Rhodohalobacter sp. SW132: one gene and its partner. The protein of the gene in region 1 binds, or shares a complex with, the protein of each later gene. Links are inferred from orthologs where the notes say so. Each region holds a gene or a part of one and is shown on either strand. Other genes may lie near its edges.

Region 1 (8,621 bases):
AACCGCTGACCGAAGAGCAGATTCCTGACTTTTTGAAGAACCGTTTTATCACCAGGGATGGAGAGATAGGCCGTTTTGTGATTGTATATCCGAATGAGGGACTCTCAGATGGATTGAAGTCAATCGCTTTCAAAGATGAGCTCTCAGATATAACATTGGAAAGCGGTAAAACCTATCATGCAGGAAGCACCTCGATAGTAGCAGCCACAATGCTCGACCTGATGAGAACCGAGAGCCCTTACATGGTGATTGCTACATTCATTATCGTGTTTATATGTATATCACTCTCGTTTATGTCGCTTCGATGGACACTGATTGCCCTGATCCCGCTGGTAATTGGTTTACTCTGGCTGTTTGGCATACAACTGATTTTTGGGTTAAAATTCAATTTTTACAATCTGGTAGTACTTCCGGCTATTTTAGGTATTGGTTGCGATAACGGCGTTCACCTTGCTCATCGGTACCGCGATGAGGGATCAAAAAGTATGTGGAATGTTCTTTCAAGCACGGGACAGCATATCACTATAGGATCTTTTACGACTATGCTTGGATTTGCCGGACTTCTCTTTACGGTACATCCGGGGCTGCAGTCGATAGGAATTATGGCTGTGATCGGGATTGGAATGACGCTGCTTTCGGCATTAACATTTCTGCCTGCGATGGTTCAGTTTCTGGAGGATAAAAACCTGATCAATCACCGGTCCGAAGATTAACGGAATTTCGAACCTTTATCCGGCCGGTTAATTCAAAGCGATATGCTGGTTAAAACCAAAGCAATTGTACTTAGAACCGTCGACTACAGCGAGTCGAGCATTATCGCTACGATTTTTACACTTGAAAAAGGGAAAGTAGCTGTAATTGCTAAGGGAGCCCGAAAACCAAAAAGTAAATTCGCCGCATTTCTGGTTCCGGGACAGCTTGTGGAAACCGTGTTTTTTTACAAACAGAGCCGTTCTGTTCAGACACTTTCAGATATTGCATATACTCACAAACTGAACTCACTTCGTGTAGATATGGAGAAAATGGCTCTCACTATGTCTGCAATGGAGCTTACCGGGCAAATTCTTCATGAAAATGAAGTAAATGAACAACTTTATCGATTTCTTGAAACTTTTCTGAATTGGGCCGATAAACAAAAGGAGATACCTGCTCTGCTGTTTCCTTATTTACAACTACGCCTTGCAGAATACATTGGCGTGGGAATTCAGCCTTCAGAGAACAGCACTGGCGGGGACAGCGGATTTATCAACATACGCTCTGGAACCGTTTCCGAAGAGCCGGAGGATGAACATTCGGAAAGATTGACGTCCGGCCAGTTTGCGTTTGTTAAAAAAACCCTGCATTCTACAAACGCATCCGTGTTGCGAATCGTTATGGATTCACGAGAAATAAAAAAATTGATCGCAATATTAGATCGCTACTTTACCTTCCATATCGAAGGTATCAAACCTCGGAAATCAGATAAGATTTTCGAACAACTTTTGATGAAATGAATTCAGGCAACAGATTACTATCCGGCATTCTCATGATTCTTATCGGTATCCTCATCGGGATGATCGTAATGTTTCTCAGGCAGGATATGTCTGCGGTTGATCTCACAGAGGTTCGTTTTACAGAAGTAAACCGAAGCGATGTACCGGTCTGGACCAATGAAGATCTTGAAAAAATTGATGATCGATTTGTTTTTCGTTCTGTGGCCAGGAATGTAACGCCTACGGTTGTCTACATCGAAACCATCGTACCGACAAGAAATCAGAATTTTCGGGGAGAGGGTGAAGAGGAAGAAGATAGCTCCATATGGCGTCGTTTCATGCCGCCAAGAGCACAAACGGTGGGTTCCGGTGTGCTTATTTCTTCGGATGGATATATTCTCACAAACAATCACGTGGTTGAAGACGCAATCCGGGATGGGATTACAGTAACACTCGAAGATAAACGAAGCTTTGAATCGAGAGTTGTTGGCCGTGATCCAAGCACGGATCTTGCCGTGATCAAAATAGATGGTTCTGGGCTTCCACATGCTACTATTGGTAACTCCGACTACCTGGAAGTGGGCGAATGGGTGATGGCAATCGGAAATCCGTTCCGACTTCAATCAACAGTAACTGCGGGTATCGTGAGTGCACTTGGACGGGAAGTGGACATCATCAATGATCTTCTCAGAATTGAAAGCTTTATTCAAACCGATGCTGCAATCAACCGTGGTAATAGTGGCGGGGCTCTTGTGAATACAAGCGGTGAACTGATTGGCATCAATACCGCTATTGCCACTCAAAGCGGAAGCTACCAGGGGTACGGTTTTGCAGTTCCCAGCAATCTTGCTATGAAAGTCGCTACGGATATTATAGAGCATGGAGCGGTTCGCAGAGGAATGCTTGGTGTACAGATTCGTTCAGTTGACAGTAATCTTGTCCGGAGTACCGGATTAGATCGAATTCGTGGAGTGTACGTATCAGATGTAGATAATTCTGGTGCTGCGGGAATTGCGGGGCTCAGAGCTTCTGATGTAATTCTTGGCGTGAACGACCAGCAGGTAAATGCATCCAATCAGCTCCAGGAAAAAGTGGCAATGTTTCGTCCGGGTGATTCTATAACACTCACCGTTTGGCGAAATGGTGAAACAATCGAGATCAAAGCAGAACTTAAAGAACTTGAACGACCCGAACCCGAACCTGAAGAGCTTTCACAAAATAATCAACAACAAATTGAACCCCGGGATGAACCATATTACGAAGAGCGTCCGGCTCCCGGCGATAACTCCGGGATCTCTTTTCATCTGTTTGAACCGTTTGGTTTAACGGTTCAGGGGCTCTCATCCCCGCAAGATCCTGATCAGTTCGATTTTTATATCGAGGAGATCAGCCCGGACTCCCCGGCACACAGAAGAGGAGTGCCGGTTGGATCACAAATTGTGGAAATCAACGGAGAGGAGTTGACCGGAAGCGATCAAATGGAACAACTTTTCAGCCGGGCAGTTCGTAATCAGACATCCGTACAACTAAAGATAAAAACTGAACAAGGCTCTGTAGGCTACTATAATCTCACTCCCTGATGAAATCACTCTTTCTTAATATTACTCTGCTGGCGCTGCTTTTTTCCGCGTGTACAACGGTTGAAACTACAATTGATGATGAAGAGACCGTTCCGGACGAAGTAGAAGTAACAGAAGAAATAAACCGGCCAGAGTGGTACGACTTTAACAACAGATCCTATTCAGACTCAGCCGGATTTAACGGTATTGGCCTTTCTGCAGCAACATCCCGGGATAATGCACGGGAAAAGGCAGTTCAACAAGCTATTGCAAATCTGAGATTTGCCGTCGATCAATTTGTTGAGGAAGTGAGAGTGGAACAGGCTGAACAGGCAGGTGTTTCGGAATTTGAAAATGCTGCTTTTATTCTTGATTTAAGAAATGCAGTCCAGGATTTTTCACTAATAGATGATATAGAAATTACTGAAGAGCATTTCGAAACATCCGATTCGGTGCACCAGGTGTATATTATGGTTACACTGGATCATGATGTTGCGTTGAATCGTGTGAGCAGCGCACTTGGACATAACACATTTACAACTGCACTGAACGAACACCAGGTTCAGTAGAATGGAATGATGTTAATCACATCACATAACAGCTCCATGATTTATTAAGGTGTAATCGTTTTTTCACCGTCCTGCCATTCTACTTTCAGAGGAGAACCATCATCAAACTGTTCCCGAGAACGAATCCAGGTTTCGCCTTGCCACACGCGGGAAAACCCTCTCTCCATCGGTTCATTTGGATTTTTTCTGTCAAGGCGGTGAAGGATTTCTTGTAGTTTAGCACGTTTATTCAGCCGTATTTTCTGCTGCAGGTGATGAAGTGTACGCTGATGCGTATCGACTGTTCGTTTCATGTGTACGATCCTGTCTTGTACTTTTAGCAGGGCATGTGAATGTCCGAGCCGGTGCACATACTCTTTATATCGATCAATTTTCTGTTTCAGATGGACCTCAATTCCATGAGCATAATCGTCTATTTGCATTCGCAGGTCGTTGATATCCGGCGCAGCGATCATTGCTGCCTGGGTTGGAGTTGCGGCTCGAGCATCGGCAACAAAATCGCTGATGCTGAAGTCAACTTCATGGCCCACAGCACTTATGATCGGGATCGGGCAGTTGTAAATCGCTCTCGCAACTTTTTCTTCATTGAAGGGCCATAAATCTTCGAGAGAGCCGCCACCACGTCCGATTATCAGAAGTTCAATATCCGGATGTTCAGATAGCGTTTGAATAGCATCTGCCAGCTCCCCGGCGGCATTTAAGCCTTGCACGCTGGCGTGATGGAGATAGAGAGTAGCCAGCGGCCATCGCTGTTCAAACGTGGACCGGATATCGTGAAAGGCAGCACCTGTTGAAGAGGTAATCACACCGATATTACTTGGAAATGGAGGCAGCGGTTTTTTGTGTGCATCATCAAAAAGGCCTTCTTTCTGTAACTTGTTTTTAAGTTCCTCGAATTTTTGCTGCAACCGCCCCATTCCGGCCTGCTGAACCAGGCGCACAATCATCTGGTAACGCCCGTGAGGGGCATAAACCTGGATATCTCCTCCAAGGATCACCTGTTGGCCATCACTGAGTTCCACATCCATTCGCTGCGCTGTTGAGCGCCACACCACACACGGAAGCTGGGCATGATCATCCTTCACAGTGAAATAGTAATGGCCGTTGCGGCTTTGGCTTACGTTACTGATTTCGCCTTCTACCAAAACATCCCTGAAATTTGATTCAAGGATCTGTTTGATCTGGTTCGTGATATCAGTTACTGTAGCAACATCAAATGAGAAAGGAATCTGGTCTGCCATGAAAAAACTATGGATTGAAAAAGATAAAAAAATGACCGGGTACATAATGAAACCCGGTCATGTTCCAGCTGGAAGATTAATGTTAGGGCGGATTCTTACGTTTTACCAAGAACAGAGTTTACAATGGCGATGGCTTCATCCTGAATCTGTTTCAGGTGATCTTTCCCTTTAAAACTTTCGGTATAAATTTTATAGATATCTTCCGTCCCCGAGGGGCGGGCGGCAAACCAGCCGTTCTCGGTTTCTACTTTCAGTCCGCCAATCGGAGCATCATTTCCGGGCGCACGGGTCAGTTTTTTAAGAATCGGTTCACCTGCCAGTTCATTCGCCTGAACCTGGTCAGGTGATAAGTTGGAAAGTACTTTTTTCTCCTCAAGAGTTGCCGGTGCATCGAGCCGTTCATAAACGGGGCTGCCAAAACGAGTTTCCAGCTCTTCGTAATGTTCAGATGGATTTTTCCCGGTCTTTGCAGTGATTTCAGCAGCGAGAAGATTTAAAATTATTCCGTCTTTGTCGGTTGACCATACCGTCCCGTCTTTTTTCAGAAAAGACGCACCGGCGCTTTCTTCACCTCCAAAACCATATTCTCCGTTGAGCAAACCGTCTACAAACCATTTAAATCCAACGGGAACTTCAGCGAGTCTGCGGTCCATTGATTTTGCAACCCGGTCGATCATACTGCTGGATACAAGAGTTTTGCCAATTGCTGCGTCACTGCTCCAGCCCGGACGATTCTGAAACAGGTACTGAATGGCAACAGCAAGATAGTGATTTGGGTTCATCAGCCCGCTTTTGGTTACAATTCCATGCCGGTCAAAATCGGTATCATTGCCAAATGCGATGTCGTATTTATCCTTGAGCCCAATCAGGCTTGCCATGGCGTAAGGGGAGGAGCAGTCCATGCGGATTTTACCATCTTTGTCTACCGTCATAAAGCGGAAGGTGTGATCCACCTCTTTATTCACCACATCGATATTGAGATTATACATTTCGGCGATCGGTTCCCAGTAGGCAAGGCCTGATCCACCCATTGGGTCAGCGCCAATTTTAAGTCCCGATTTGCTGATCGCCTCTACATCAATCACATTTTTTAAATCTGATATGTAAGGCGTAACGTAATCAAACGGTTTAGTGCTGCTTTTTTGAAGTGCTTTTTCAAGAGGAGTTCGCCGAACACCCGTGAGTTGTTCTTCAAGATATGCATTTGCGCGGTTTTCAATCTCTTTGGTGATGTCGGAACCGGCAGGGCCACCGTGAACTGCATTGTATTTAAACCCTCCGTCAGAAGGCGGGTTATGTGACGGGGTGATAACCACGCCATCGGCTTTATTATTTTGATTGTTGCGATTCCAGGCCAGTATTGCATGTGAAACGGCAGGGGTTGGTGTGTACCCAAAACCTTCCTGGTACCGGACTTCAACGTTATTAGCGGCAAATACCTCCAGGGCAGATATCAGTGCCGGTTCCGATAGCGCATGAGTATCCATCCCAAGATAAAGCGGACCGGTAATCCGGTTTTTATTTCGATAGTCGACAACGGCCTGGCTGACTGATAGAATGTGATCTTCATTAAACGTATTGTTCAGCGAAGTGCCGCGGTGGCCGGATGTACCGAATGATACAGTTTGTTCAATCTGGTTGGGATCTGGCTCCCGGCTATAGTAAGATGCGACAAGCCGCGGAATATTTTCGAGTAGGGAATAGGGTGCTTTTTTTCCTGCAAATGAGTCTTCAGCCACTTTTATGTACTCCATTTTTGGTGATGGATTTTTCTGCAACTACAAGCCTTAAAAATGAAGTATAATCACATAAATGGCAAATTTGAGACAGATTAATGTGTGCTGTATTTCTGTAAATCAAAAACGGAAAGAGACTCTGAATCGGTCTGAAACAACATCATTAACTTCATCTACTGAAAATACAAGGTTAAACCATCGCACGGTTGTTACGAGCACAAGGTCATCAAAAACAGCTATTCCATCGCTGTTTGTCTGTACAACTAAAGTGCCAGAGTCAAAGCTCTGACCCCGTTCTGTAGATACCGTTACTGTAATATCAGGAATGCCGTCCCCGGATGAATCAACAACCCGGACGGTCGGTGGACCTTCAATGGGTTCTCCGCTCCTGGAATTTTGCGGCTGAACCTCAATGATGATTTCGTGAGGAATGGGCGGATGAAATTCAACTTCCGGCTCATCCTCAAGGTTCACTCCATTTGCAGAAATGGATACATTGACGGTTTCGGTTATTTCACTTGTGAATTCAAATTCGTATACCCCGGCCGATGATGTTTCTTCAATTGATGATCGGTTCGTTTCCTCTCCTAAACTTACTGTGAAATCACTATCCCCGAGACCGCTAATCGGATTATCAAATTCATCCCGCAGTTCTATGGTTACAGTTGAGTATTCTCCGGGGGACAGAGCGAGAGGATCAGCTGTTACTGTTGAAACGGATGGACTGATATCTGCAGGAGAAATTTCGCTTGTGTACGGGCTGTCAGCCACCGGGTCACCATTAAACAGAATTTCAATTTGATCGGTTCCGGCTTGCTCAGGCCTGTATTCAGCCAGGTATACGACAGGATCATTACTTTCTGTTGGCGTTAGTGACCGGCTGTTTGCACCCGTAATTTCTATAGATAGATTTTCTGACATCCCTCTAACAGAGTTATCAAACGCATCAACCAGGGTGATTCTAAGTTCAGTAACCGAACCGGCAACTCCATCCGGAACTGTTGCAGTTGAAGAGGCGAGATCTGGTTGTGCAGGTGTCACATTAAAGCTGTTGGAAGATTGTACCAGGTTTTCTGCAGAGAATTCAATTCTATACCCATTTCCGGCTGTATGAATAATCAGCGATTCAAAACGGGCAACTCCTTCACTGTTGGTCTCTGCAGTGGTTTCAGAATTTGATGTAAATGACGCTCCTGACAACTCAGCAGACACAGATACTCCTGAAACCGGATTCTCAAATTCATCCGTTACAAGAACCGATGGAGCTGGAGAAATTGCATCTCCCGCAACAGTATTTTCAGGCTGTTGTGTGACCTGCATTTCATCCGGCGGGCCTGCGGCTACATCGCTGCTAAACGGGCTGCCAGAGATTGATTCACCGGAAAGCGTTACTGAAATTTCATCAGTCCCGGTCTGCATCGGTGTGTAAAATGCAGTATAGATGCCGTTTTCAGTTTCTGTAATCTCCGCATTTGCGTTGTTTGCTCCGCTGATGGATACCGCAAGATCACTGGAAACTCCGGAAACCTTATTCTCAAACCGGTCAAGAACGGTGATGGTAATTTCGGTTGGGGATGTCACAGATCCGTCAGGAACGTCTGCACTGCTGTTCGCTGCGTCACCTTCAGCGGCAACAATAGTAAACGGTCTGGAAGAAATGGCCGAAATTTCGTCACTGTCTGTTTCAAATGATAAAACGTATCCTGAAGCGGCTGTGTTGAGGATTAACTGGTTGAACACAGCGATACCGTCGCTGTTCGTTGTTTCGGATAATTCAGATTCTGAACTGAATGAATTTTTGTTTAGAGAAACTATGACTTCTGTTCCCTCAACTGGATTGCCCACCTCATCCGTTAGCACAACGGAAGGTGCAGGGAACATCTCTTCACCGGCTGTAGTTTCAGACGGCTGCTGACGAATAGAAAGTGCAGGCTCTTCAAGTTCTGAAAAAAGAGCGGTAGCTTCTATATCGTCAAACATTTCCACAGTCTGAGAGTTTGAAGTGCCTGTAAGATCTCCCTGCCACTCTGTAAATCTCCATCCA
Region 2 (5,609 bases), on another replicon or contig:
CATATCGGAGTGGATGATCGTGCCGGTACAATGGGTGTTGCAGTGGATCGGTTCGGTAGCGTTCTTTTTCGGAGATGAATTGACGGGATATGTATCGATCGAAAATCCATCAATATGGCTGTTTATGATATGGATAACAGGAATTTTGGGCTGTGCAGGAATAAAATATCCCAGCGTACGATGGAAAATGCTGATTCTGCTGCTGCTCTCCATCAATTTATTTTTGATAGAGAAAATCAAAGTAAAAACCTCCACACCGGAACTGATTGTTACCGTACTTGATGTGGGGCAGGGGGATGCCGTACATATACAGACGCCGGGGGGCAGGCATTATTTTGTGGATGCCGGCAGATGGAACCCGATGGGAAACAGCGGGGAAAGAGTGCTTATTCCTTTCCTCGAACATTATGGAATCAGAAAACTGGATGGTGTAATTTTATCTCACCCTCACGCTGATCACATAGGCGGATTACCCTCACTAATGCGCCATTTTCCGATTGACGCAATATATCACAGTGATTACCCGTATGATTCAAGGTTGTATGAAACGTATAACCGGCTGGCTGACGAATTAGAAATTCCGATAGTTGATGTTTTATCAGGCGATATGATCGAACTTGACCCGCTGACACGGATCTTTGTGTTGGGCCCGGAAAAAGATGTGCCGCCGGATCGCAATCCTAATAACCATTCACTTTCATTTAGGTTGCAATATGGAGAAACGTCATTTCTATTTACAGGCGATGCGGAAGTAAACCAGGAGAGGCAACTGGCTGAAAGATATGGAGATTTTCTTGATGTTAACTGGCTGAAAACCGGCCACCACGGAAGCCGGACAAGCTCCACACCCATCTTTATCGAGCAGGTGCGACCTGAAATTGCGGTCACGTCTGTAGCCTTTCACAACCGTTTCAGTCATCCAAATCGGGATGCAGTGTTAAACGTTAAACAGGCCGGGGCAAAAAAATATTTCACAAGCCTGTCGGGAGCCCTTATATTTAGTTCGGATGGTGAACAGATCAGAAAAAAAGAAATAAAACAAAAGGTATCTGCGGTTCTCAAATGAAATCCCGCCTGCCGGAAGAGTCTCACAAACAGAATAAATGAACGAAGCGGAACGCCCGAGCTTTGAAGAAGCTTTAACACAATTGGAAGCCATAGTCGAAAAGCTGGATGACGAGGAGATAACACTCGAAGAATCCGTTAAACTTTACGAAGAAGGCTTAAAACTCTCCAAAATCTGCAGTGCAACGCTGGAAAGCGCAGAGTTAAAGATCGAGGAGATCGAGAAGAAGAAATAAAGACCCCATATATGGAAAGCTACAAACCGGTTCCGGGCCCATTGCTTGGCAAGATCAACTCTCCTGATGATCTGAAAAAGCTGAAACCTGAACAACTTCAGGATCTGTGCGATGAACTACGTGAGTTTATCATTGATACGGTATCAGTCTATGGAGGCCATTTTGGTGCCAGCCTGGGTGTGATTGAGCTCACGGTTGCCCTTCATTACACGTACAACACACCAACCGATAAGCTGATCTGGGATGTGGGTCACCAGGCATACGGACATAAGATTTTAACGGGGCGGCGCGAGGATTTTTATACAAATCGAAAATATAAAGGCCTGTCAGGTTTTCCCAACCGCTCCGAAAGTGAGTATGATGCGTTTGGTGTGGGTCACTCCAGTACATCGATCTCTGCCGGGCTCGGAATGGCAATTGCCCGCGATCTTGATAAATCAGGCAAAAAAATTGTTTCTGTAATTGGTGACGGTGCCATGACGGGCGGAATGGCATTTGAAGCGATGAACAACGCCGGTGCTCTCAAATCGGACATGCTCGTAGTGTTGAACGACAACAATATGTCGATCGACCCGAATGTAGGAGCCTTGAAAGAGTATCTGGCAGAAATCACTACCACGAAGACATTTAACAAGCTGCGTGACGAGATTTATGATCTTCTCGGGCACCTGAAAGGCGCGGGTGAAAAGATGCGGAAAGTTGCATCAAAACTGGAACGCGCCGCTACTGCTGCAATTACCCCCGGAGCACTCTTCCAGGCACTTGGATTTAAATATTATGGTCCGGTAGACGGCCATAACGTGGATGCACTCCGTCGCCATCTTGAAGATCTCAGAACCGTATCCGGGCCGAAACTGTTGCACATTGTTACCGTGAAAGGGAAAGGGTTTGCCCCTGCAGAACGCGAACAGACCAAATGGCACGCGCAGAGCAGTCCGTTTGATAAGATTACCGGCAAATCGCTGCCCCAAAAAACCACAAGCAGCAATCAGCCGCCGAAGTACCAGGATGTATTTGGTGAAGCACTTGTTGAGCTTGCGGCGAAAAACGAAAATATTGTGGCGATGACACCCGCTATGCCCAGCGGATCGAGCCTCTGGCCGATGATGAAAACATTTCCGGATCGAGCGTTTGATGTAGGTATTGCCGAGCAGCACGCCGTTACGTTTGCGGCCGGACTTGCAGCAGAGGGGAAAAAAGCTTTTGCTGCACTTTATTCCACATTTTTACAGCGCGCCTACGACCAGGTAATTCACGACGTGGCGATCCAAAATCTTCCTGTTGTTTTCTGTATTGATCGTGCCGGACTTGTGGGCGCTGACGGGCCAACGCATCACGGTCTTTATGATGTAAGTTATTTGAGGGCGGTGCCTAACCTGATTGTATCCTCCCCGATGGATGAGCAGGATCTTCGTGATATGATGTACACGGCGTCTGAATATGAAAATGCCGCCTGGGCAATCCGCTATCCCCGGGGCCGCTCAACCGGTATGGAGGTCCGTGAGGAATTCAAGAAAACGGAAATCGGAAAAGGAAGGGTTATCCGGGAAGGTGGAAAAGTAGCGGTACTCAGTTTCGGGCCGATCGGTAACTATGTGTCTGAAGCCACCAATACACTCGCTGCAGAAGGCATTGAAACCGGCCACTTTGATATGCGCTACGCCAAACCGCTGGATACGGAGATGATCGATTATGTACTCGCCAGATACGATCAGATCATCACCATTGAAGATGGTACAAAGCTCGGCGGATTTGGGTCAGCCGTGGCAGAATATGTGGCAGAGAAAGGTGTGGGCGTTCCTGTAAAAATAATGGGTACACCCGATACCATCATCGAACACGGCACCCAAAGAGAACTGCACGACGAAGTGGGACTTGGGCCGGATGGGATTGTGAAGGAAGTACGAAAAAGGCTGGGTATTTTTGTAGGGTAAATGAGTTAAGAGCCGGCTTTTTCAAGCCGTGACTTTGAATAACCTCAGGAAACCCCTCATTTAATCTATCAGCATAATATGCACCATACAAAAACGGCTGTGGCAGATTTATCACGGTCCATGGTGGTTTGAATAGGGTTTTCACTCCCCGAAAGATCTCCTTCCCAATGAGAGAAACGATATCCCGGTTCGGGCGTTGCCGTGAAGGTTACAGTATCGCCGTGATTGTAAAACTCCTTCACCGGATCTATCTCTACATTTCCACTGCCGTCAATAGTAACGGAAAGATCAAACCGCTGTTCAAAATGTGCGGTTACGCTTTTATCTTCATCCAGGAATAGTGATTCAGGATTTTCGCTTCCCGACAAATCGCCCTCCCAGCGGATGAATGTCCATCCATCAGACGGCACCGCATAGAGAGATACGGTTTGACCGTCAAAATCGGTTTCAATAGTTCCCTCCCCCGTGGTTTCAATAGCGATAAGTGAACTGATTTCTTTGAACAGGGCGGTGACCGATTTGTTTTCAGTCATCACCAGGGTCGCAGGGTTGGTTTCACTTTCAAAGTCGCCAGTCCATCGTTCAAATATAAACCCGTCTGATGAGACAGCTTCTATTTGCACTTCTTGACCTTTTACATACTCGATTTCCGCTGGGGTTAACGTTCCACCCTCATCCGGGGATGCGGATAAGGAAAGGGTTAACTGTTCCGGTAGCGTATCATCAAATGAAGATTCAGTAGTATCGCAGCTGTAGATGAACAGAGCCAGTATAATCGTCAGCAATACCAAAATTCTTTTCATAATATGTTTTCCCTTTTATAAAGAGTGAGGTATCAGGTTTAAGGTGTTTATGAAATAATGAAAGAATAAAATCTCTTCCAATTAGATTCTTTAAAGACTTCTATTCATATCATATGATGTAACAAAACCGGCACATGATTGTTGCATGCTATTTGATTAAAGGTGGGCTATTACATAGATGTTCACAAAACTGTCCAAAACGTGGATTCCAATAAGGTGAATGGATAAATTGTATTTCTGCCATATATTTATTCACGCAGAGACGCGCTGATTCATCCGCTGATTTTCGCAGAAAGTATTCTATTCATTCAGGAGGTATCAGCATATTCCGCGATATACACAGCGAAAATCTGTAAAAAACAGAGCTGTTTCTGTAGTAGGGGGTAGAATTATAATTTGACCAGCTATGAATTGTGCTTCTCCCAAAAGGTTTCTATGGATTTCTCTATTTTCATCAGGTTATAAAGCACAGATCATAAAAACACAGAATTTTGTCCTTTACATTAGACGACTTTGACTACAATCTCCCGGAAGAGCTCATCGCCCAAAAACCGGCAACCCCGCGTGACCATTCAAGACTGCTGGTTTACAACCGGGAAACAGGTGAAATCACCGACGACTATTTCTACAACATCGGTGATTATCTGCCGCCTGATACATCTCTTGTCGTAAACAACAGCAAAGTTGAAAAATGCCGCCTGCTGTTTAATGACGGGAAAGTGGAGATTTTTGTCACCCGGGCGGTGAATAATCGTGTGGTGGAGGCGATGGTCCGTCCCGGGAAGAAATTTCGGTCGGGAAAAACCGTGGATTTAACTGATGAACTTTCTGCAAAAACCATCAGTATAGCTGACGATGGAATTCGCACGATTGAGCTGAGCCACCCGCTGGATCACCCGGTGGTAACTCCGTATAAACACACGCCGTTTCCGCCTTATATTGAACGGGACGAATCTCTTTCGGAGCGATATCAAACCGTATACGCAAAAGATTCAGGGAGTAAAGCTGCACCTACGGCAGGCCTTCATTTCACGCCGGAGCTGCTGGAAAAACTGGCCGCGCAGGGAATCCGTAAAAACGAGGTTACGCTCCATGTTGGGCTGGGTACGTTTGCGCCGGTAAAGGCTGACAGGATTGAGGATCATATCATGCACAGCGAATGGTATCAAATCTCGCAGCAGCAGGCAGATGCGCTAAATAAAACGAAACGGGTTACAGCGGTGGGAACCACGAGTGTGCGTGTGCTGGAATCAGCGCCAAAAGAGGAGGGTAGTTTTATCCCGTGCTCGGGCGAGACCGATATTTTCATCACGCCGGGATATACATTCAAATCGGTGGATCACCTGATCACCAATTTTCACCTGCCGAAAAGCACACTTCTAATGCTGATTGCGGCATTTACGGGATTTGATGAGATGAAAAAAATCTATCAGCACGCGATACAACAGAACTATCGATTCTACTCTTTTGGTGATGCTATGCTGATTTTGTGAAGTATGAACGTATTCGCAATTTATGGTTAGAAGAGTTGATAATCTGCTCAGAAAAGACGGTTGGGTTCGGTTTATATT

What was found. The genes of interacting proteins can lie anywhere in the genome.
Region 2: the proteins of xseA (region 1) and xseB are in contact, whole or in part, in a cryo-EM structure (PDB 8TXR), measured with the Escherichia coli proteins. The link is inferred for Rhodohalobacter sp. SW132 from one-to-one orthologs.

What each region holds. Positions count from the first base shown.
Region 1 is NZ_QUOK01000006.1:192,077-200,697, reverse strand. Bases 2,744-5,550 are described here. They hold xseA (exodeoxyribonuclease VII large subunit), read right to left. Parts: upstream 4,842-5,550; coding sequence 3,645-4,841; downstream 2,744-3,644. Other genes in these bases: pgm (phosphoglucomutase (alpha-D-glucose-1,6-bisphosphate-dependent)), read right to left, coding at 4,937-5,550; DYD21_RS12980 (hypothetical protein), read left to right, coding at 3,052-3,600; DYD21_RS12985 (trypsin-like peptidase domain-containing protein), read left to right, coding at 2,744-3,052. Also shown: DYD21_RS12995 (RND family transporter), read left to right, coding at 1-713; DNA repair protein RecO, read left to right, coding at 756-1,493; more of DYD21_RS12985, read left to right, coding at 1,490-2,743; more of pgm, read right to left, coding at 5,551-6,580; DYD21_RS12965 (filamin/ABP280 repeat domain-containing protein), read right to left, coding at 6,698-8,621. UniProt on the Escherichia coli protein: Bidirectionally degrades single-stranded DNA into large acid-insoluble oligonucleotides, which are then degraded further into small acid-soluble oligonucleotides.
Region 2 is NZ_QUOK01000001.1:911,343-916,951, reverse strand. Bases 1-2,702 are described here. They hold xseB (exodeoxyribonuclease VII small subunit), read left to right. Parts: upstream 1-1,103; coding sequence 1,104-1,301; downstream 1,302-2,702. Other genes in these bases: dxs (1-deoxy-D-xylulose-5-phosphate synthase), read left to right, coding at 1,313-2,702; DYD21_RS03890 (DNA internalization-related competence protein ComEC/Rec2), read left to right, coding at 1-1,066. In the rest of the region: more of dxs, read left to right, coding at 2,703-3,235; DYD21_RS03875 (hypothetical protein), read right to left, coding at 3,304-4,038; tRNA preQ1(34) S-adenosylmethionine ribosyltransferase-isomerase QueA, read left to right, coding at 4,530-5,531; DYD21_RS03865 (6-bladed beta-propeller), read right to left, coding at 5,609-5,609. UniProt on the Escherichia coli protein: Bidirectionally degrades single-stranded DNA into large acid-insoluble oligonucleotides, which are then degraded further into small acid-soluble oligonucleotides.